DNA from 4 places in the Lysinibacillus sp. IITD104 genome. Region 1 is predicted to be linked to each of the others. Evidence: riboswitches for the same ligand, from Rfam matches in the RefSeq annotation. Region 1 holds a riboswitch; each other region holds the start of a gene.
The links. Region 1 has a riboswitch for S-adenosylmethionine ahead of V1L66_RS14795 (YezD family protein). Riboswitches for the same ligand answer to the same signal wherever they lie in the genome.
Positions count from the first base shown of each region.

Region 2: linked by a shared signal. The riboswitch ahead of V1L66_RS03165 (bifunctional homocysteine S-methyltransferase/methylenetetrahydrofolate reductase) and the one ahead of V1L66_RS14795 (YezD family protein) in region 1 are both predicted to bind S-adenosylmethionine.
Region 3: linked by a shared signal. The riboswitch ahead of V1L66_RS20410 (MetQ/NlpA family ABC transporter substrate-binding protein) and the one ahead of V1L66_RS14795 (YezD family protein) in region 1 are both predicted to bind S-adenosylmethionine.
Region 4: linked by a shared signal. The riboswitch ahead of metA (homoserine O-succinyltransferase) and the one ahead of V1L66_RS14795 (YezD family protein) in region 1 are both predicted to bind S-adenosylmethionine.

Region 1 is NZ_JBAHYH020000001.1:2,877,469-2,882,730, forward strand. It holds gene V1L66_RS14770 (formate--tetrahydrofolate ligase) at 1-621, opposite strand, end outside; gene V1L66_RS14775 (cold-shock protein) at 835-1,035, shown strand; gene V1L66_RS14780 (amphi-Trp domain-containing protein) at 1,169-1,438, shown strand; gene V1L66_RS14785 (VOC family protein) at 1,802-2,587, opposite strand; gene V1L66_RS14790 (flavin reductase family protein) at 2,737-3,222, shown strand; gene V1L66_RS14795 (YezD family protein) at 3,314-3,469, opposite strand; SAM riboswitch class I at 3,541-3,636, opposite strand; gene V1L66_RS14800 (heparan-alpha-glucosaminide N-acetyltransferase domain-containing protein) at 3,807-4,901, opposite strand; gene V1L66_RS14805 (TetR/AcrR family transcriptional regulator) at 4,891-5,262, opposite strand, start outside.
Region 2 is NZ_JBAHYH020000001.1:616,058-621,319, forward strand. It holds gene V1L66_RS03160 (protoporphyrinogen oxidase) at 169-1,563, shown strand; SAM riboswitch class I at 1,663-1,763, shown strand; gene V1L66_RS03165 (bifunctional homocysteine S-methyltransferase/methylenetetrahydrofolate reductase) at 1,853-3,700, shown strand; gene metH (methionine synthase) at 3,693-5,262, shown strand, end outside.
Region 3 is NZ_JBAHYH020000001.1:4,044,891-4,050,152, forward strand. It holds gene V1L66_RS20390 (PucR family transcriptional regulator ligand-binding domain-containing protein) at 1-13, shown strand, start outside; gene V1L66_RS20395 (carbon-nitrogen family hydrolase) at 66-860, opposite strand; gene V1L66_RS20400 (pyridoxal phosphate-dependent aminotransferase) at 957-2,126, shown strand; gene V1L66_RS20405 (PPC domain-containing DNA-binding protein) at 2,169-2,672, opposite strand; SAM riboswitch class I at 2,795-2,899, shown strand; gene V1L66_RS20410 (MetQ/NlpA family ABC transporter substrate-binding protein) at 2,988-3,818, shown strand; gene V1L66_RS20415 (methionine ABC transporter ATP-binding protein) at 3,924-4,949, shown strand; gene V1L66_RS20420 (methionine ABC transporter permease) at 4,942-5,262, shown strand, end outside.
Region 4 is NZ_JBAHYH020000001.1:2,186,487-2,191,748, forward strand. It holds gene V1L66_RS11105 (hypothetical protein) at 1-416, shown strand, start outside; gene V1L66_RS11110 (hypothetical protein) at 555-1,184, shown strand; SAM riboswitch class I at 1,687-1,798, shown strand; gene metA (homoserine O-succinyltransferase) at 1,921-2,856, shown strand; gene V1L66_RS11120 (endospore germination permease) at 2,896-4,044, opposite strand; gene V1L66_RS11125 (hypothetical protein) at 4,076-4,309, opposite strand; gene V1L66_RS11130 (Ger(x)C family spore germination protein) at 4,314-5,262, opposite strand, start outside.

The DNA of each region.
Region 1 (5,262 bases):
CATAATTTCTGAGGCAACCGTAATATCAAAGCCATCCTCACGCGGCATGCCTTGAACAGGACCACCTAATCCCACCACTACCTTACGAAGGGCACGATCATTTAAGTCCATGACACGCTTCCAAATTATGCGTCGAGGATCAATGTTAAGTGCATTTCCTTGGTGGATATGATTATCAATAAATGCGGATAAAGCATTGTTAGCAGTTGTAATCGCATGAAGGTCACCAGTGAAATGTAAATTAATATCCTCCATTGGTATAACTTGTGCGTAACCCCCACCAGTTGCGCCACCTTTTACGCCCATGACTGGACCTAATGATGGTTCACGTAATGCGACCATCACCTTCTTATCTAATTGATGAAGGGCATCTGCTAGTCCAACAGTCACAGTCGACTTTCCTTCACCAGCTGGGGTTGGACTAATAGCTGATACTAATACTACCTTTGCATCCTCGCCCTGCGCAGTAATTTTTAATGGGTCAATCTTTGCTTTGAAGCGTCCATACTGCTCAAGAGCATCCTCTGGAATACCCGCAGCATTGGCAATTTCCGTAATAGGTTTGATCACTGCTTGACTAGCGATTTCTAAATCTGATAATGGTTGATTTTTCGTTGTCATTTGGCATCCTACTTTCTATGTTGTTCATTTCCATTATAGTCTTAATTGTGAAAAAAAAGAAAGCCAGATACGCAAGCATTTCGTCAATCAATTGACATCTTTGTTCAATTCCTGTATGTTCTAAGAGAAAATGCAATTTTTTCACATTTTCTCAATGAGAGCACCATTTATTTAACTTTATTTTACATTCAAGCGCATTGGAGGCGAATGCTTATGCAACAGGGGATCGTAAAGTGGTTCAATAATGAAAAAGGTTATGGCTTTATTGAATGTGATGATGGCGAAGATGTATTTGTTCATTTTACGGGCATCCAGGAGGAAGGCTTCCGTACACTTGAAGAAGGTCAAAAGGTTTCATTTGATGTTGTGGAAGGCAATCGTGGACCCCAAGCATCAAATGTGGTAAAACTATAAACATAATGGGGCTATCCGTGTAGTTCCAGATTAGCAGCGGATTAGGAAATGAATCGTTTCCTTCATCCGCTTTTTGTGCTGTTTTATAAGCTTAATGACCCCTCCATGTTATAATAGAAGTAATAGGATTTCGATGCAAAAACCAATGACAGAAGTTATTTTGAAGCATACAGAACGACAAAGTGTAGCAGAATTTGCGGCAACACTGGAAACGATTGCAGAAAAGCTTAAAGAAAATGGTGAATTCACTTTTGTTCAAGGCACAGAGCCAACAGTTGTCAGCCCAAGTGAACAGCTCAAAATCGAATACTCCTATACAAAAAAGGGCGACAAGCATTCATTTGAAATTGAGTTTGATTGGTACACAGGTACAGAAACACCGAAAAAAATGACAATCGAATAATAATAGGTAGCGAAAATCCACTTCTTTGATGAAGTGGATTTTTCCATATTATTGAATAAAGAGCATGTCACTAGAAAAAGACCTTTTAGCAAAGTGAGGGGTTGATTTCGCTCTAGAGTCCCCTGTGTAACGCTAAATCCACAGGAAAGCAAGTAGCCTGTATCAGAAATTCTATTGATGGGTTTGTTTTTCAATACTTATGTACAGAGGCTGGAGCAAAGGTGTTTCAGCCCCTAAAAATACCGAGCTATCCACTAAAACGCTTACGAAGTGTTTCGGAATAGTCGGTTTTTCTAGTTATCATGTTTAAAGATTATTCGGCTTAATGAAGGTCCAGGTTAGTTATGTTCCAGCCTTTTTTCATTATTGATTTATCCAATAAAAAGCACCTGGGCAAACTAATGTTTCCTTTGTTCGCTTAGGATCCTTTAATGTCACGCCAAATGGTCCCTCTTTGACATGTCCGAGTGTCATTGCCTTCGCACTCTCTTCCTTATAGAAATCTAAGCGCATATTCGGTAGCTGTAGTGACATATACTGCTCATATTGTGTAGGCTCTGGTAGCTGTAGCACCTCTTGCCACAGCTGAACGGTTGCCTGCATGTCCCTGACATAGAATTGGACGGATTCCATCGTTATAGCCTGTTTTACATCAATGGCACCACTTGCCTTTAATTGTGCCAAACGCTCTTCATCTTCCTCCGCCCATTCAATCAAAAATGGAAAATCAATTGGAAGATCTGGCTTACCAAAATGCAGTAGCTTCCATTCTACCACTGTGCCATCTGGTCTTGTTCTGCTACATGCATCTGGCCCATATACTTCATAGCCCAATGCTCGCAAGCGCCGACCCTCTTCCTCAATATTTTTTGTACGCAGGGCAATTCGAGAAAATCCCTGGCGCTCTTGATCACGTTTAAACGTATAATGTAGGGAATATGGGTATTGTGCCGCTTGCTCAAATAAATCACGATCATAAATAGCAATTTGTTCAATATAGCTTAAGCCAAAGTAGCTTAACGTATTATAAGTCCCCCACATCGTGTGCTGCCCACCATTCACTGTATGAACATTTCGTTTATTGAAGAAAACCTTTATATTTTCTGGTGATTCCACTTGATGAACCAGATGATCAAAATATAAAGTCATGGCCATTCCCCTTTCTTTCCCCATTACCTTTACCTATATGTTTGATTAGTTTAAAATTTACTCAAGAAAAGGAGTTACTAGTAGGATATGAAAAAAAGTTTCGTTTACCTACAAACTCCGTTCACTAATTTCATAAAGAGGTGATTTGAATGACAGATTTAGTAGCTGCCTTTAAATTGGCATTAGGTAATTATCCTACAGGCGTAACAGTTGTCACGACATGTCATGACACACAACCTATTGGCTTAACCGTCAATTCCTTTGCATCTGTTTCAATCGACCCGCTCCTTATTTTGTGGTCACTCGATAAAAAATCTCAGCTCCATCCTTATTTCACGGCTGCGCCAAATTTTGCGGTCAATATTTTAGCGAGTGATCAAGAGCATTTATGTACACTTTTTGCTAGTAAAATCCCTGATCGCTTTGCACAAGCACAGTGGTCAACTTCCACTTTAGGACTACCGATTCTACATGATACAGCAGCTAATTTACAATGTAAAACATTTCAGCAAATCGATGCGGGCGACCATACCATTTTTATTGGGCAGGTGGTAGACATTACAAATGCTCAAAAAGAGCCTTTGCTTTATCATCGCCGTCATATCGGTCCCATACCAAAAGGCTTTTATAGCTAGCCTATCACACAAAAAAAGGGCCACTTGTAAGCACAGGATATCCTTCATGCTTATAGGTGGCCATTTGACATAAGTTCTACTGAAATCATTGTTATTTTTTCTGCGGAAATCTTTGCTTTTCAAGCCTATTAATTTGCACAATTACACCATCTTGAATCGTAATATGCACTTCACCAAATTCAAGATTTTGAATCGCCTTCGCAATTGCCTCTAGTTTCTTATCATCTACTTTTACTGACTGAGCCATACGAAACACCCCTTCTTTCTTATTCCTTATTGTTCATAAAGAGGCCAACGCATCAAACTGATTGATAGCCCCTCCTATCTCTCAGACACCATCTGTTGGATTTGGCACCTGTTTTTCGGTTGCCGAGGCTTCATTGGGCCAAGTCCCTCCACCTCTCTTGATAAGAGTACTGCGTTTCTTGAAAATAATTCTATAATTCCGCTATAGGAATGTCAATACAAAATATTAGAAAACCTAGTTGAATACTATGCAATGTGTCGTTTAGATTAAAAAACTCCCTATACCTAAAGTATTTTATGCCTAGTCAGTGAGAAATAGATGGCAATCCATTAATTTATTACGAGCTCCATTTCCTCATTATGAATTCAAGTGGGCCTCGATGATGTTTAGCCCTCCACCATACAGAAACAAAGACACATCCTAAAAAGTAACAGCAGGCATACAGCATAGAAAAAACAAGTGTTTGGTTCTCCAGCTTTTGGCAAACAATTAGTATTCCAATGCCTATAAAAACATGGCCAACATAATGCGTTAAAGACATTTGTCCAGTTAAGATTAAAGATTGAATGACTTTATTTTTATATGTCTCTACAAGATAGATGGAGCCCACGATAAGGACAATAGCCGAAGCCGAATTAGATAGGACATACATCATATTTGGTGGAATCGGTCCTGTATCAAATAAATACAATGCACTCTCTACATCCAATAAATGAATGGTTGTCATCTTAATGAATACTGTTGAACAAGCCTCAGTCATGATGACTAGCAATAAACCAGTCACCAATAAGATTTTTCGTAATGTACGATTTGTTAAATCTAATGTGCCGATTAACATGCCGATCAGAAAAAAACAAATCCAGGGGAAAAGTGGGTGATAGCCATTAAACAGCAAATTTCTAATAAATCCTACTGGTGTCCAAAAATCCAGATACTCTAGTAACACATATGTTGGATGCCAGCCAGCAAGGTAATTAAATTGAATTTGAAGCCATTGTGAAAGGATAAGAATGACACCGATAATAAACATCATCCTTTTCTTAGATTGGGCAATCAACCATGCGGCAACAAACATATACACGCCATAATAATGTAATATATCTCCTGTCCAACCGATCGCATATAGTACTATCCCTATCACGAATAACAAAAGCGACCTCTTCCACAAAATAAGTCGATTCTGACGAAGAAGCATTGGGTCCTTACTCTCTCTAGCCTGACGAGTCATTAAGGCTGTTCCTATTCCTGCTAGCATGACAAATACGGCCGACGCACGCCCCTCAAACATATTTTGTAAGGCAATCAACCGTGTTGAACCATTCGTTGTAGAACCTGTTATGACGCCAAAATTGACAATGAACATACCAAGCATAGCGAGAGCTCTTGCAAAATCAAGACCTTCAATGCGCCGATCATCATTTCTATTTGTCATCTTTGCCCCCTTGAATAATGCTATGTACAGCCTCCTTCCAAATAGCTCTATAGTTCAATTGGTTACCTGTTAACATGAAATTACCGATATTATCATAGACCAGGGCTAGCATCTGTGCCTTTGCTTCTATATGGGGCGTATCGTCTAGAACTCCTAGCCGCACACCCCATTGTAGGACTTCAACAAAGCTTGTTAAAAAGCTGGTTTCTAGCTCCACTAATTGTCTCTTATAGTTTTCATCGCGAGCCGCTAATAGTACATATTGATTAAATATTTTATTAAAATAAGGATCCTTGCCCTGTGCCTCAATAGACTTATAGCCTAGCTCGAGTAATTTTTCCTTAAAATTAGCGGAAGTAAG
Region 2 (5,262 bases), 2.3 Mb from region 1:
GGAAATCCATTTCTACCTTTCAATTGACTGTTTTGTTTTTCAACACTAAGGAGGGCTATTTCGCTGATGAAATAGCTCTATTTTTGCTAAATTTGTAAAGGGTTTAACGTAATTTTCAATGAAAAAAAGATTATACTGTAGAAAGAACGAATAATAGGGGCGGTTACTATGAAAACAGTTGTTGTTTTAGGCGGCGGTATTACAGGACTATGTACAATGCATTATTTGCAACGTCAAGTGAAGGAACATAATTTAGATGTTCGTCTAGTACTTATAGAAAAAAATACATATTTAGGAGGCAAATTATATTCGGCACATGAACAAGGTTTCATCATGGAAACAGGTGCTGATTCTATTGTAGCGCGTCACCAAGGTGTTATGGAACTTGTACAGGAGCTTGATTTTGAAGCGGAACTAGTCTACAACGAAACAGGTATTTCTTATATTTATACGAATAATGAGTTACACGCTATTCCAGCAGATTCAACTTTTGGAATACCGATGAGTTTGACATCCTTAGAGGAAAGTACACTCATTTCCGAGCAAGGGAAAAAAGAAGCGTTGAAGGATTTAACATTACCTAACGATCGCTTCACAAAGGAAAGTTCAATCGGTGAATTTTTAACTTACTATTTAGGAGAGGAACTGGTGAAAAATCAAATTGCACCAGTCCTTGCAGGTGTTTATTCGGGAGATTTACATCAGCTTTCTATTGGCTCTACTTTACCGTATCTGATTGATTATAAGAATGATTATGGAAGTATTATTAGAGGCTTTGATGCGAATCGTGAGCAATTTGTTAAAGCAGCGAACAAAAAATTTATATCCTTTAAAAATGGTTTATCTTCTTTAATTGATCGACTTGAACAAACATTATCCGATGTAGAAATCATCAAGGGCGTTACTACTCTAAATGTTAAAAAACAAGATAAGAACTATACAATTTCCTTAGCCAATGGTGAAATTATTGAGTCAGAATATGTCGTTTTAGCATTACCAAACGATACTGTCCAAAATCTACTACAGGATGAATCTTTAAATCGCTATTTTGACCAATTTACGACAGCGTCAGCGATTACTATTTATTTAGGTTTTGATGTGCCGGACTCTAGATTACCAGCAGATGGAACGGGCTATATTGTTTCCCATAATTCAGACGTTACTTGTAATGCAGCTACTTGGACTAGTCGCAAATGGAAGCATACATCGAAAGAAAATAAATTACTTTTGCGACTCTTTTATAAGAGCATCAATCCAGCCTATGAGCAACTACGTGCCATGACGGATGAAGAATTGGCAGCAGTTGCTTTAGAAGATGTGAGAAAGAGCCTAGGAATAGAAGAACAGCCAACCGTTGTAAATGTAACAAAATGGATTGATCAAATGCCTAAATATGATCTAGCGCATCGTGAAGCATTACAAGGGTTACTACATGAATTACATGAAAAATATCCAAATTTATCCATTGCTGGGTGCTCATATTTTGGCGTAGGTATTGGTGCTTGCATTCAAAATGGGAAAAAAATTGGTGAAGAGCTTGCAAAGGAACTTGCCAATTTCTAAGGTTTTAAGTGGAAAAAAACTTTCTTATGTGAAATAGTCTTGACTCATTCGTCAGTAAACGATATGATTCTTTTAATTATTTAAAAAATTCATACTTAATTCTTATCAAGAGAAGCAGAGGGACTGGCCCATTGAAGCTTCAGCAACCAACTTTATTGTCAGGTGCTAAATCCAGAAGACCGTTGAGTCGAAGATGAGAAGGAACAACAATGATGAATCGTTAAAGCCTTCTTTTTTTATGAAAGAGGGCTTTTTATTATATAGAGACATAGGAAGAGAGGCTAGTTTTATGGGATTGCTTGAAAAGTTAAAAACGCATGTATTGACAGCGGACGGTGCAATAGGCACAGTGCTATATGGCTATGGATTGGAGTATTGCCATGAGGAAATGAATGTTCAGAGACCCGAGTTAATTGAGAAGATTCATAGAGAATATATTGCGGCTGGTGCTGACATCATTCAAACGAATACGTACGGTGCAAATGCCATCAAATTAGCTCGCTATGGATTAGAATCACGTGTCCAACAGTTTAATGAAGCAGCTATTACCATTGCAAAACGAGCAGCGGCAGATGGCGGTCAATTTGTCTTAGGAACAATTGGAGGTATTCGGGGAATTCGTAAAAGTGATGCAACCTTGGATGAAATATTAGCGACTATTGAAGAACAAGCAAGTGTCTTACTGGCAGGGAATCCAGATGGTCTTTTACTCGAAACCTATTATGATTTTGAAGAATTATCAGCAACCTTAAAGATGCTACGAGAAAAAACAAATTTGCCAATTATTGCACAAGTTTCTATGCATGAGCCTGGTGTTTTACAAAATGGGATGTCTTTAAATAATGCTCTCCATGAGCTTGAAGCCCTCGGTGCAGATATTGTTGGCGTCAATTGTCGACTAGGTCCTCACCATACAATTCTAGCATTTGAAGGTGTAGAACTTCCTAATAAGGCATTCATGTCTGCCTATCCGAATGCGTCACTTCTTGACTTAGAGGATGGACGTGTCGTTTATGAGTCAGAAGCTGATTATTTTGGTCGAGCAGCTGTTGAATTACGTGACCAAGGTGTACGTTTAATCGGGGGCTGCTGTGGTACTACACCCAAACATATTGCAGCAGCAAAGAAGTATTTAGAAGAGTTATCACCGGTTCAGGAGAAGCATGCGAAACCTGAAAAGATTGAGATTGTACGTGAAGCGGAGCCACCAAAGTATGAGCCTCTTCATGAAAAAGTAAAACGTGAACGCTCTGTCATAGTAGAGTTGGATACGCCTAGACATTTAGAGATTGATGGATTCCTTGAAGGAGCAAAGCAATTGTATGATGCAGGTGCAGATGTAGTCATGATGGCAGACAATTCACTGGCCTCACCACGGATTAGCAATATTGCAATGGGAGCATTGTTGAAGAGTACACATGGTGTACGCCCACTAACACATATTACATGTCGAGACCGTAACTTAATTGGTCTTCAATCGCATTTAATGGGTCTAAATGCTTTAGGTATTCATGATGTGTTGGCTGTTACGGGTGATCCAACGAAAGTGGGAGACTTCCCAGGTGCGACAAGTGTTTATGATGTATCTTCGATGGAGCTGATCCAATTAATTAAGCAGTTAAATGAAGGGGTTTCCTTCTCAGGTAAACCACTTCGTAAAAAAGCAAATTTTTCAGTTGCTGCTGCATTTAATCCAAACGTCCGTGTGTTAGAACGTGCTGTGACACGTTTAGAGAAGAAAATTGAGCATGGGGCAGACTACTTCATTTCTCAACCAGTGTATACGAAAGAAAAAATTGTAGAAATTTATGAGGCAACAAAGCATTTACAAGCTCCTATTTACATCGGCATTATGCCTGTTACGAGTTATAAAAGTGCTGAATTTTTACATCATGAAGTGCCAGGTATCAAATTATCCGAAGATGCCTTGGCAAGAATGAAAGTATGTGGAGAAGACAAGGAACGAGCGAAATTGGAAGGAATTGCCATTGCTAAAGAATTAGTTGAAGTGGCTGCGCAATACTTCAATGGTATATACCTTATTACACCATTTTTACGTTACGATGTGACACTAGAGTTGATGAAATATATAGAGCAATTGGATGAACAGAAAAAAGGAGTAAGTATACATGGCTAAGCACTCGATTGAAGAGCAACTAGAGAAACGTATTTTAATTCTTGATGGCGCAATGGGAACAATGCTACAAAACGAAAATTTATCAGCAGAAGATTTTGGTGGTGAGGAGCTAGATGGCTGTAATGAAAATCTTGTGCTTACTAGACCAGATGTCATTGAAAAAATTCATCATAAATACTTAGAGGCAGGCGCAGATATTATTTGTACTAATACATTTGGTGGGACGCCTCTAGTGTTAAATGAATATGATCTTGGCGCAAAAGCCGAAGAAATTAACAAGCGTGCAGTGGAAATTGCTCGTCAAGCAGTGGATCGTTATTCAACATCGGATTGGCCACGTTTTGTTGCAGGGGCTATGGGGCCAACAACAAAAACGTTATCAGTAACTGGTGGTATTACATTTGATGAGCTAGAGGAAAATTTCTATGTACAGGCAAAGGCATTAATTGAGGCAGGAGCCGACGTTCTGTTATTAGAAACAAGTCAGGATATGCTCAATGTCAAAGCAGGCACACTTGGCGTAAAGCGTGCTTTTGCATCAACGGGAAAAGAACTACCCGTCATGATTTCAGGAACAATAGAGCCGATGGGTACAACGCTTGCAGGGCAAACGATCGATGCCTTTTATATTTCGATCGAGCATATTAAACCATTATCTGTTGGCCTAAACTGTGCGACAGGACCTGAGTTTATGACGGATCACATTCGTTCATTAGCAGAGCTTTCAACAGGCTATATTAGCTGTTACCCGAATGCTGGCTTACCAGATGAAGAAGGGTGTTATCATGAATCCCCAGAATCGCTATCACAAAAATTAAAAGGTTTTGCAGAAAAGGGTTGGCTTAATATTGTAGGTGGATGTTGTGGGACGACACCCGCTCATATTGCAGCCATTCGTGAGGTCTTAAAAGATGAAAAACCTCGTCGAGTTCCAGAAAAAACACATGGTCATGCGGTATCAGGAATCGAACCGTTATTGTATGACGATTCTATGCGTCCGTTATTTATTGGGGAGAGAACAAATGTTATCGGCTCTCGTAAATTTAAGAATTTAATCATTGATGGAAAGTTTGAGGAGGCCGCAGAGATTGCACGTGCTCAAGTTAAAAATGGTGCACATGTTATCGATATTTGTTTAGCCAACCCTGATCGTGATGAATTAGCCGATATACGTGGATTTATGCAGGAGGTTGTAAAAAAGGTTAAGGTGCCTCTTGTGATTGACTCAACTGATGAAAAAGTAATTGAGGAAGCATTAAAGTTTTCCCAAGGGAAAGCCATCATTAACTCTATTAATCTAGAGGATGGTGAAGAACGATTTGATGCAGTATTACCACTTGTGAAAAAATATGGTGCATCATTAGTTGTTGGAACGATAGATGAAAAGGGAATGGCGGTTGACCGTCATCGAAAGCTTGAAATTGCCGAACGCTCCTATCAACTTTTAACGGAGAAATGGGGAATTGCACCAGAGGATATCATTTTCGACCCATTAATGTTCCCTGTAGGAACGGGTGATGAGCAGTATATTGGTTCAGCTTTGGAAACGATTGAAGGCATTC
Region 3 (5,262 bases), 1.2 Mb from region 1:
GGATAAGAGCTAGAAAAAAGTTGGCACGCTTAAAAGGTTAACTCCCCTCCTAAGCGTGCCCTTTATTACCCTTTCACAACTACATCGTGATACAATCCAGGTCTACGATCATCGTAAACAGGAATTCTTCCACGTACTTCATCGACAATAGAAAAGTCTACATCGATCACTGCTACTTCCTCGTCCTCAGCACCTACCCATAATACTTCTCCCCAAGGCTGAATAATCATAGACTGCCCATTAAAATTTTCTACCTTTTTCGAAATACGATTTACTGCAATGACAAAGCATTGATTTTCAATTGCACGAGCCTGTAGCAACGTTTTCCAATGGTCAATCCTTGGAGTTGGCCACTGCGCTGGTACAAATAATACCTTTGCTCCTTGTAATGCATGTGCACGTAACCATTCTGGGAAGCGAATATCATAGCAAATGACACCAGCAGCTTCAATATCATCTAAAGCAAAACGATTCATTTCATCCCCTGCTTCCAAGTAAAGATGCTCGTCCATTAAACGGAAAAGATGTGCCTTGCTATATTCCCCAACAAGTTCTCCATTACGATCAAAGGTATACATCGTATTATAAAATTTATCGCCTTTCTTTGTTGAAACAGAGCCCCCTACAATATGTACATCAAGTTCCTTAGCAAGTTTAGCCAAAAAGGTCTTTGTCCGCTCACCATTGATATCTGCTAGCTCAGGCAGTTTCTCTAAAGCATAGCCTGTATTCCACATTTCAGGTAACACTATGATTTCTGCCCCATTTTTTGCAGCTTCACGAATCTTATCCTCGGCACGTTCAAAATTTTCTTCAACTTTGCCAAAGCCAACATTTAATTGAATACAACCGATTTTCATCTCTATTCCTCCTCTAGACAATTAACAGAAAAAGTAATACTATTTGCTTCATATTCTTCAATAATAATTATTATATTCTGAAAAAGGTGATCATGCATGGAATTCTCTAAAAAACTACAGCAACTACCCACTCAATTTTTTGCAGCACTCGTTCAAAAAGTAAACTCGGCTCTAGAAGAAGGGCGTGATGTCATTAACCTTGGGCAAGGAAATCCCGATCAGCCAACGCCTATTCACATCATTCAAGCATTACAGGAAGCAGCTGAAAATCCTCAAAACCACAAATATTCACCTTTTAGAGGTCTCGCTGAATTACGCCAAGCTGCTGCGGACTTTTATCTACGTGAATATCAGGTAGAACTAAATCCAGATACAGAGGTAGCGATTCTTGGTGGAACAAAAATTGGTCTAGTTGAGCTACCTTTAGCTGTGTTAAACCCTGGTGACACGATGCTCTTACCAGATCCTGGCTATCCAGATTACCTATCAGGTGTTGTACTAGGAGACGTCAATTTTGAAGTAATGCCCCTTTTTGCTGAAAATGATTTCTTACCTGATTATCATGCATTACCTGATGAAGTGAAAGAAAAAGCAAAGCTTCTTTACTTAAATTACCCGAACAACCCTACAGGTGGTACAGCATCACTTGCGTTTTTTGAAGAGACCGTTCGCTTTGCGAAGGAGCACAATATTATCGTATCACATGATTTTGCTTATGGGGCAATAGGATTTGACGGTAATAAACCAGTTAGCTTCCTTCAAGCAAAGGGTGCAAAAGAAGTAGGAGTTGAAATGTATACATTATCGAAAACCTATAATATGGCTGGCTGGCGTATAGGCTTCGCTGTAGGGAATGCCGAGATTATTGCTGCTATTAATCTAATTCAGGATCATCTGTTTTGTAGTCAATTCCCTGCCATTCAACAAGCCGCAGCAGTAGCACTGACGGCTTCCCAACAATGTGCGGATGAACTACGAGCTACTTATGAGCGTCGCCGCAATGTACTCATTGAAGAAGCTCGAAGAATTGGCTGGCATGTTACGGCTCCAAAAGGCTCCTTCTTCGCATGGCTCCCTGTACCACTAGGCTATACAAGTGAACAGTTTGCTGATCTTTTGCTCGAAAAAGCTGATATCGCTGTAGCAGCAGGTAATGGCTTCGGTCAATATGGTGAAGGCTATGTACGCGTAGGATTGCTGGTTAGTGAGGAGCGCTTACGTGAAGCAATCCATAGAATCGAGCAATTACAATTGTTTAAAAGATAATGACGCCATATCCTGTAGCTATCCCTAGCTACAGGATTATTACTATTTTTCAATTTTCCTTGGTTGCCCTAAACCATTTTCTAATGGATAAAATTGAACATGACCTGTTTCATCATCCCATTTTCGAATATGTTGAATCCCTTGTACCTCTGCCAACACGATGTCAGCAGTAATAACAGGGTTGCCCCCTTTTATTAAATGCCCACCTGATACAACACCCCATTGATCGCTCATAGAACCATGGAAATGTGTCTCATATCCACCATCTCGCTTACACACCACACCTGAACCTTGAATAAATTCTAATGGTCCCTCTTTTTCAATCACATCACTAAAACGAACTTGAATTTGAGCTGTTGCATCTGGCACTAAATAAACAAAGCTGCTTTTTTGAAAGCTGCCAATACAGCTTACAATTGTTGCTGACTCTATGCTATTCTCTTCGCAAAGCGCTTCAATCCCTTCAATGATATCTGTTCCCGTTAGAAAACGAGCACTAATAACCTTACCAAATGAACCTATACCATAATTAACTCTTACAGACATTGTTATCCCTCTTTTGCGTCGAAATATTATAATTATATAAAAAATTTAAAAATTATTTATTGACTTACTATACCCTATAAATTATATTAGTTCTATCGGAATTACAAAAAAATATTATAAATCTCTTATCAAGAGTAGCTGAGGGACTGGCCCTATGAAGCTCGGCAACCTCCTTTTTATAGGAAGGTGCTAAATCCTGCAAACGATCTTCGTTTGATAGATAAGAGAGGACATCTTTTCATGAGCCTCTCTTAATTTGTAAGAGAGTTTTTTTATTTTCAAAAAACCGATAAAAACAATCTTGGAGGTATTTTCATGAAAAAGAAAAATAAATTTTTAGTAGGTTTAGCAAGTTTAACATTAGTAGCAGCTTTAGCAGGCTGTGGCTCTAAAGAAGATAGTAAAAGCCAAACTGAAGGAATTGATGAAAAGAAAATCGTTGTAGGCGTCACTTCTGGTCCACACGAACAAATTGCAGAAGTAGCCGCTAAAGTAGCAAAAGAAAATGGGCTAGAAGTAGAACTAAAATCATTTTCTGACTATGTTTTACCTAATACATCCTTAGCTGAAGGTGATCTTGATGCTAACAGCTATCAACACGAGCCTTTCCTAGATACATTTAATAAAGACCATGATACAGATTTAGTACCAGTGGGCAAGACGATTTTAAATCCAATGGGTATCTACTCAGAAAAATATAAATCCTTTGATGACATTCCTGACGGTGCAACGTTTGGCTTACCAAATGACCCAACGAATGGAGCACGTGCCCTCTTTGTTTTACAGGAAGCTGGCTATATTAAGTTAAAAGATGGCGCAGACTTAACAGCCTCGATCCGTGATGTAGAAGAAAACAAAAAGAATTTAAAATTCATTGAATTAGAGGCAGCTCAAATTCCTAAACAACTTAGTGAAGTAGATGTAGCAGCTATTAATACAAACTTTGCATTAGAAGCTGGCATTAATCCTAAAGATGACTCTATTTTATTGGAATCTACTGATTCTCCATACGTGAACTATATTGTTGTGCGTGCTGAAAATGAAAATGATCCAACAATTAAAAAGTTCGTTGAGGCTTATCAATCTGATGAGGTACGTCAATTCATCGAAGAAGAGTTTAAAGGTTCTGTAATCCCTAGCTGGTAAAACATTCAGAAAGCTTCTAAAGCCGAAGAATCTGCCGAAATTCCTCTATAGGAAAACGAGCAGATTCTTGCTTTTTAGAAGGTTGAGAAAGGAGCAAATAATCGCATGATTCAATTACAAAATATCTCAAAAGAATTTAAATCGAAAAAAGGCATCATAAAAGCTGTGGATGGCATCAATCTTCATGTAAAAAAGGGACAAATTCATGGAGTAATCGGCTATAGTGGTGCTGGGAAAAGTACACTCATTCGTTGCGTTAATCTACTAGAACGTCCTACAGCGGGAAAAGTAGTGATAGACAATGTAGACATTACGACCCTTTCTCTTCATGAATTACGTCAAACACGCCAAAAAATCGGGATGATCTTTCAGCACTTCAATCTACTAAAAACAGCAACGGTTTACAATAATATTGCTGTTCCCTTAAAGCTGCTAGGCTATAAAGAGGCGGAAGTAAAAAACCGAGTAGCTAAGTATGCCGAAATTGTCGGCTTAACAGATAAACTAGATAGTTACCCAAATCAACTTTCAGGTGGTCAAAAACAGCGTGTGGCTATTGCACGTGCCTTAGCACAGGAACCAGAGATTTTACTTAGTGACGAAGCAACAAGTGCACTTGATCCTGAAACAACGGAAGCCATTCTTGAATTGTTGTTAAAAATTAATCGGGAATTAGGCATTACGATTCTGCTCATCACCCATGAAATGAATGTAATTCAAAAAATTTGCGATGAGGTTTCTGTTCTAGAGTCAGGGAAAGTTGTGGAATTTGGCACAGCGATTGAACTTTTTGCAAAACCGAAGCACCCTACAACGCGAAAGTTTTTGAATACAATTTCACAACGTAATTTATCCCCTTCTCTTATTGAGCAATTAAATGTTTCAGGAAGTGTAATCCGTTTAACATTTCTTGGTGAAAGTACTGGTAAGCCATTATTAGCAGAAGTCACTAAGATATACGATGTGCAACCAAATATTTTAACAGCTAATATTATTGAATTAAAAAACGGTATTGTCGGCAATATTGTGGTGCATCTACATGGCGAGACGCATATTGTCCAAAAGGCGCTAACGTATTTTTCAGAAAATGGCGTAGCAGTGGAAGAATTAGGAGGTGCGTTCAATGAGTAGTATCCAAAGCTTCTTTACAGATTGGTCAGATGTTATTGGCAAAGCAATTATGGAAACATTTCAAATGGTCGGAATTTCATTGTTGTTCTCCATTCTAATTGGTATTCCATTAGGGCTATTAATCGTTTTAACTCGACCAGGACAATCCTTTGAAAATAAATTTTTCTATCAGTTTTTTAATCTATTCATCAATATTGTTCGCTCTGTTCCATTTATCATTTTATTATTCTTCATCTTACCTTTTACCAAGCTAATTGTTGGTACAACAATTGGTGTTAAAGGTGTAATCGTTCCGTTAGTTGTTTACACGGCT
Region 4 (5,262 bases), 690 kb from region 1:
TCAATAATCCTAATAACGTGTATATGGTTACGTCAGACGTTTTAACAATGCGTGGTGGTAAATACAAGGCAACCTTAGAGTATTGCAACTATTCAATTGTAGAATGGAAAACAGAAAAAGTTTTAATAGGCAAAGATTCTTTAGGTAGACCTGTATATGAAGAACAACAAGTAAAAGTTGGGGAGATACCATGTATTTTACGATATAAAGACATGACGTATACAACCAATGATAGCATTAATCTAACTAAACCTATTTATCAGATTACAGTTAGGGACAGTGACGCAAGCCGTAAAAATTTTAAATTGAATGAAAATACATATGGCGATGTAAAAATTTATGATACAACCTATCGTATTATTGACGTAGATTACAGTAAAAAGGGAATTATCAATATCCGATTAGAAAAACGTTGACAAATGCACGATACCCCAAATTGTTTATTTCGCTTGCTACCTTATCATATTTCACACGCCCATAAAAATAGTTGTTCCCTTATACCTCTTTTATTAGTAATATGTAACTAAAATAGATAATATGGGGTGTTAGATTAAATGTGGCCATTAATATTATTGGTAATTTTAATAATTTTATTTATTATATGGTATATCACAATATTTTCTAAGGGGAAAAATGAAGTTAAAGAGATAGAAAATAATATAAGAATGACGCTTGATGAAGTTGGTATAAAAGATGATGCTTACTGGTCAAGTCGTGATTTATTAGTTGATAGGATGGTACTTTCAATTAATGAAATTACAGAAGAAGTAATCATTGTGAAAATACCTAAATTATCGAAAGAGTACAGGCAACCTGATGTACAAAAAATAAAATTTCAAGAAATTATAGAGGTAAAAGTTATTTCTAACTCTAATACAGTAACGTCAACGTCTAGGGTATCACAGGTAGGCGGTGCATTAGTTGGTGGCGTATTAGCGGGTGGTGTTGGTGCATTAATAGGTGGATTGAGTGGACAAACAAAGTCTAAAGAAACTATTAAGGATATAAAACTTGAAATTGTGGTAAATAATATTTCAAATCCTATTATTGAAGTTCCGTTTTATGAGACAAAAATATCTGAATTAAAATCAGGAACACCGAAGTATGAGCAAATTATCAAAGAAATTAATCTTTGGTATAGGAAGTTTACAGTGATATTACACAAACAATCTACACTAAAATGATTAGGTTGTTTATTTAATAAAATTGATTGATTTTGATATTTATAGGCGTTACTATTAAATGGATAATGTGCTTAATTTTCACTGTTTCAACTTCTTTCCTTTTTGTGGAATAGAAATGAAATGACTACAGTATTTTGCTGTAGTCTTTTTTTCTTTCATGAAATAAATATCCTTTTTTTACTTAAATTAAAAATTTTAACTTAATTTATTTATATACACTTCTTTTTTTCAGAAGTATGAGTTATAATGAAGATTACATAGATTTTATAAGAAGTGGAATAAACAAATAGGCAAATGTAATACTCCCATACTAAAACTAGTTAGATTCATACAATATTTCATAATTACGGCATGTTTACCATAAATTTTAAATGTAGAAACACCACATATAGCAAGCTTAGTGTACATCAAATGAGCAAGGAACATGCACATGAATCACAAAATATTCTATGAATTATTGATATTCTAACTAGTTCGTGTTACAATTCAAGATAATTAAATAATCTTATCAAGAGAAGCTGAGGGATTTGGCCCGATGACGCTTCAGCAACCTCTAACAATTGTTAGAAAGGTGCTAATTCCAGCAAAGGATTTTTTCCTTTGAGAGATAAGAGTGGACGTGAAAAAATCCTTCTCATTCTATCTCGTATGGAATGAGGAGGATTTTTTAATTTCGTTGCATTCTACGCAAGCAAGGTTTGCTAAAAGAGAGTGATTATAGAGAGGGGAAAGCAAGATGCCAATTAATATTCCGAAAAATTTACCAGCTGGAGAACATTTACGTGAGGAAAAAATCTTCGTCATGGAAGAGGATCGTGCGAAAACACAGCAAATCCGTCCATTAAATATATTAATTTTAAATTTAATGCCTGAAAAAGAAAAAACAGAGCTCCAATTACTACGTTTATTAGGAAATACACCATTACAGGTGAATATTACCTTTTTAAATACGGCCACACATGAGTCGAAAAATGTGAGTAAATCCCATTTGCAGCTATTTTACACAACGTTTAACCAGATTCGTCATCGACGCTATGATGGTATGATAATTACTGGTGCGCCAGTAGAGAAAATGGCTTTTGAAGAGGTTAACTATTGGCAGGAAATTTCAGAAATTATGGATTGGTCTAAAAAGAATGTGACATCCGTGCTACATATTTGTTGGGGGGCACAGGCTGCATTGTATCACCATTATGGCATTGGGAAGGTCGAGCTTTCTGCTAAATGCTCAGGCGTCTACTCCCATGTGATTACAGATTTAACAGTGGATTTGGTACGAGGCTTTAGTGATTTATTTACTGCGCCGCACTCTCGCTATACATCTGTTTCGATTGACGAGGTTCGCAATCATCCCGATCTACGACTATTATCTTACTCAGAGGATGCAGGGGTATTTATTGTACAATCAAAAGATAATAAAAATATTATGATTACGGGGCATCTAGAGTATGATGCGACAACACTAGCCGATGAATACAGTCGCGATGTGGCGAAGGGCATAGATATCGCCGTTCCTGTAAACTACTTCCCGAATGACGATCCAACACAAGTGCCGATGAATACATGGCGTGCCCATACCCATTTATTATTCTCTAACTGGTTGAACTACTATGTTTACCAAGAAACACCATATGAATGGGATTTTGTAGATGAAATCGAATATCATATTTAATTAATAAAAAGTCTAATTTCTTTTCTAGCGTAGAAGAAATTAGACTTTTTGATTGTCATTTTTTGTTTCCTGCTGAGGTGTTTCATTATTTTGAGCCTTGGACTTGCGGTTTCGAATGACTGCTACAATCAGCAAAAGTATAGGTAATAAAATGGTGAAAATAAAGGAAAAGATTGGCCAAATTTCATTATTATAATTAGTGGAATGCACAATATCTGGATGTACTATTTGGGAAAGTCCAATGACAATGATACCCATCGGTAAAATAAGTGGACGATGATCCTTGATTTTCAAAATTTGTGCAAGGCCCACAACGGTCGTATAGAAGTACATAAATGTACGAATATAAATGGAAGATATCCACATAAATGCCATGATAATTTCAATACGCTGCAAAAAGTTCCCTATAGATATTCTTTGCGCTAAGGCATAGCTAGGAAATGTTCTAGCCGCAGTATTTTCAGGCCCTAGTACAAGAATTGATAGGACAATCAACGTAATTAAGACGACTCCGCCAAGGATGGTCCCGATATATAGCCCTTTCTGCGAAGCTTGTTGTACATTGACGCTAGCAGGATATAGCATCAATAGCACAAGTAAAGGAAAGGAAAAGATACTCATAAAGCGTGTAATACTATAAAGCATAGATGTTTTCGTTGCTTCTAGCAGTGGCTGAATATTCTCAAATGTAATTTGAGGGCTAATACTAATGATGAAAAAAATAAATATAAAAATAAACATTGGAAAAAGAATTTCTGCCGAACGGGCAAAGGTCTCAATCCCTAAATAAGCGGCATACATAATAATGTTACTGAACAGTAGGGCAAATGCTAATGTCGGTGTCTCTGGCATAACTTCCGTTTTCATGAAAATACCGATAAAATAGAGTAATTCTCCAGCAGAAAGAAAGGTCATAATCAGGAAACAAATCGCTGTGATTTTCCCAAAAAAACGCCCGAGAATTTTTTCGTTGGCCTCGATAAAATTTAGGGACGGTGTTTGATTGGCAAGTGTTAAAAATAATTTTACAAGCAATAAACTAAGCAGAACACCAATGCTTGCCGCAATCCAGGCATCTTGCTTAGCAGCACCAGTAATACTCGAAGGGATAATTAAAATCGCTGTACCGATAGAATAGAGGAAGGTAACGATTGTAAACTGTCTAGAACTAATGATCTCTTTTTCCATCTAGCTACCCTCCGTTTCAAATTCCATTCATCTATTTTGTAAATGAAACAATGTAATCTCTAATAGGTGTAAAGATAAAGGTGATCAAATCTAAAGGGCTCGGTATATGGACTTTCAGGGCAATGCCCATATTTAAAGCAGTTCCAATGAGTAGTAAAATGGTGAATACGACAACGGCTCTTCTATCCTGTTGCTTTTTTAACTTTGGAATAAAAATAAGTGCAACAATGATTGCGATAATCAGGAAAGCTACGGCTAGCACCATTCCATTACTCCTCCTTTGGCTTGCTTAATAATGAATTTTGCAACGTGCCCAAACCTTGTGTTGTTACCTTCACGTGAACAGCCACTGCTAAATCTGGAAAAATGGAAGTCCACTCATCCTTGATTTTTTTCCATTGCTTTGGATTTGCACGATGTAGGGCATCACCAAAACCAAAGACATCGACTTCATATTGCTGTTGGATTTTCTCTAATGTTTTTTCAACGCGTTCATCGATACCTTGGGCTGTTTTTTTATTAACATAATCAATCGATTTATTTTTGGTAAGATCGATATCACATTCGACCTCTCCAACATTCTGCTCTACATTAATATGAACATCAATTTTGGGTTTCCCGTTTTTAAAGGACCCTTTCACTTTTGTAGTGGATTGAGTGATTTCAGTAGATAAGGTCCCTTTATTAGGACAGGCGATGATTTCAATCGTACTTTGAATTTTGTCATTAAGAAAACTAATACTTTTGCTTTCGCTCTCTGTCAATAGCCCCATATATTTATCACCTTTAAAGACTGCTAATCCCGCATATTGTAACAGCACAGGTGTTTTAACACGTTGTACATTTGTTTGATCTACCCCTAATTTCTTATCGCCATGAATTTCAATAGCAGAAATTAACGCCCCTTTCTGCTTATTGCTTAGCGTATTGACTAATTCATCAATATTAACAGCTATTGTGGAGCCCCAAGCTTTTTCAGAGACATCGAGAGAATTTAACAATTTATTAGCAGGAACCTTTTCGATGGGTGTAAGTACATTTAACACTTCTTTCGCGGTTGCTTCGTGAGACATGATAACGTCGAAATCCTTACGAAATTCATGGTCCCTTACAATTAAATCAAGTGCATCACTAATTCCTTCTTCGGCAAGGTCCTCCCCAAGCACAACCACTTGGAGGTGGGCAAAATAGGGTTTTCGAGCAGCGATGGTCGTCATT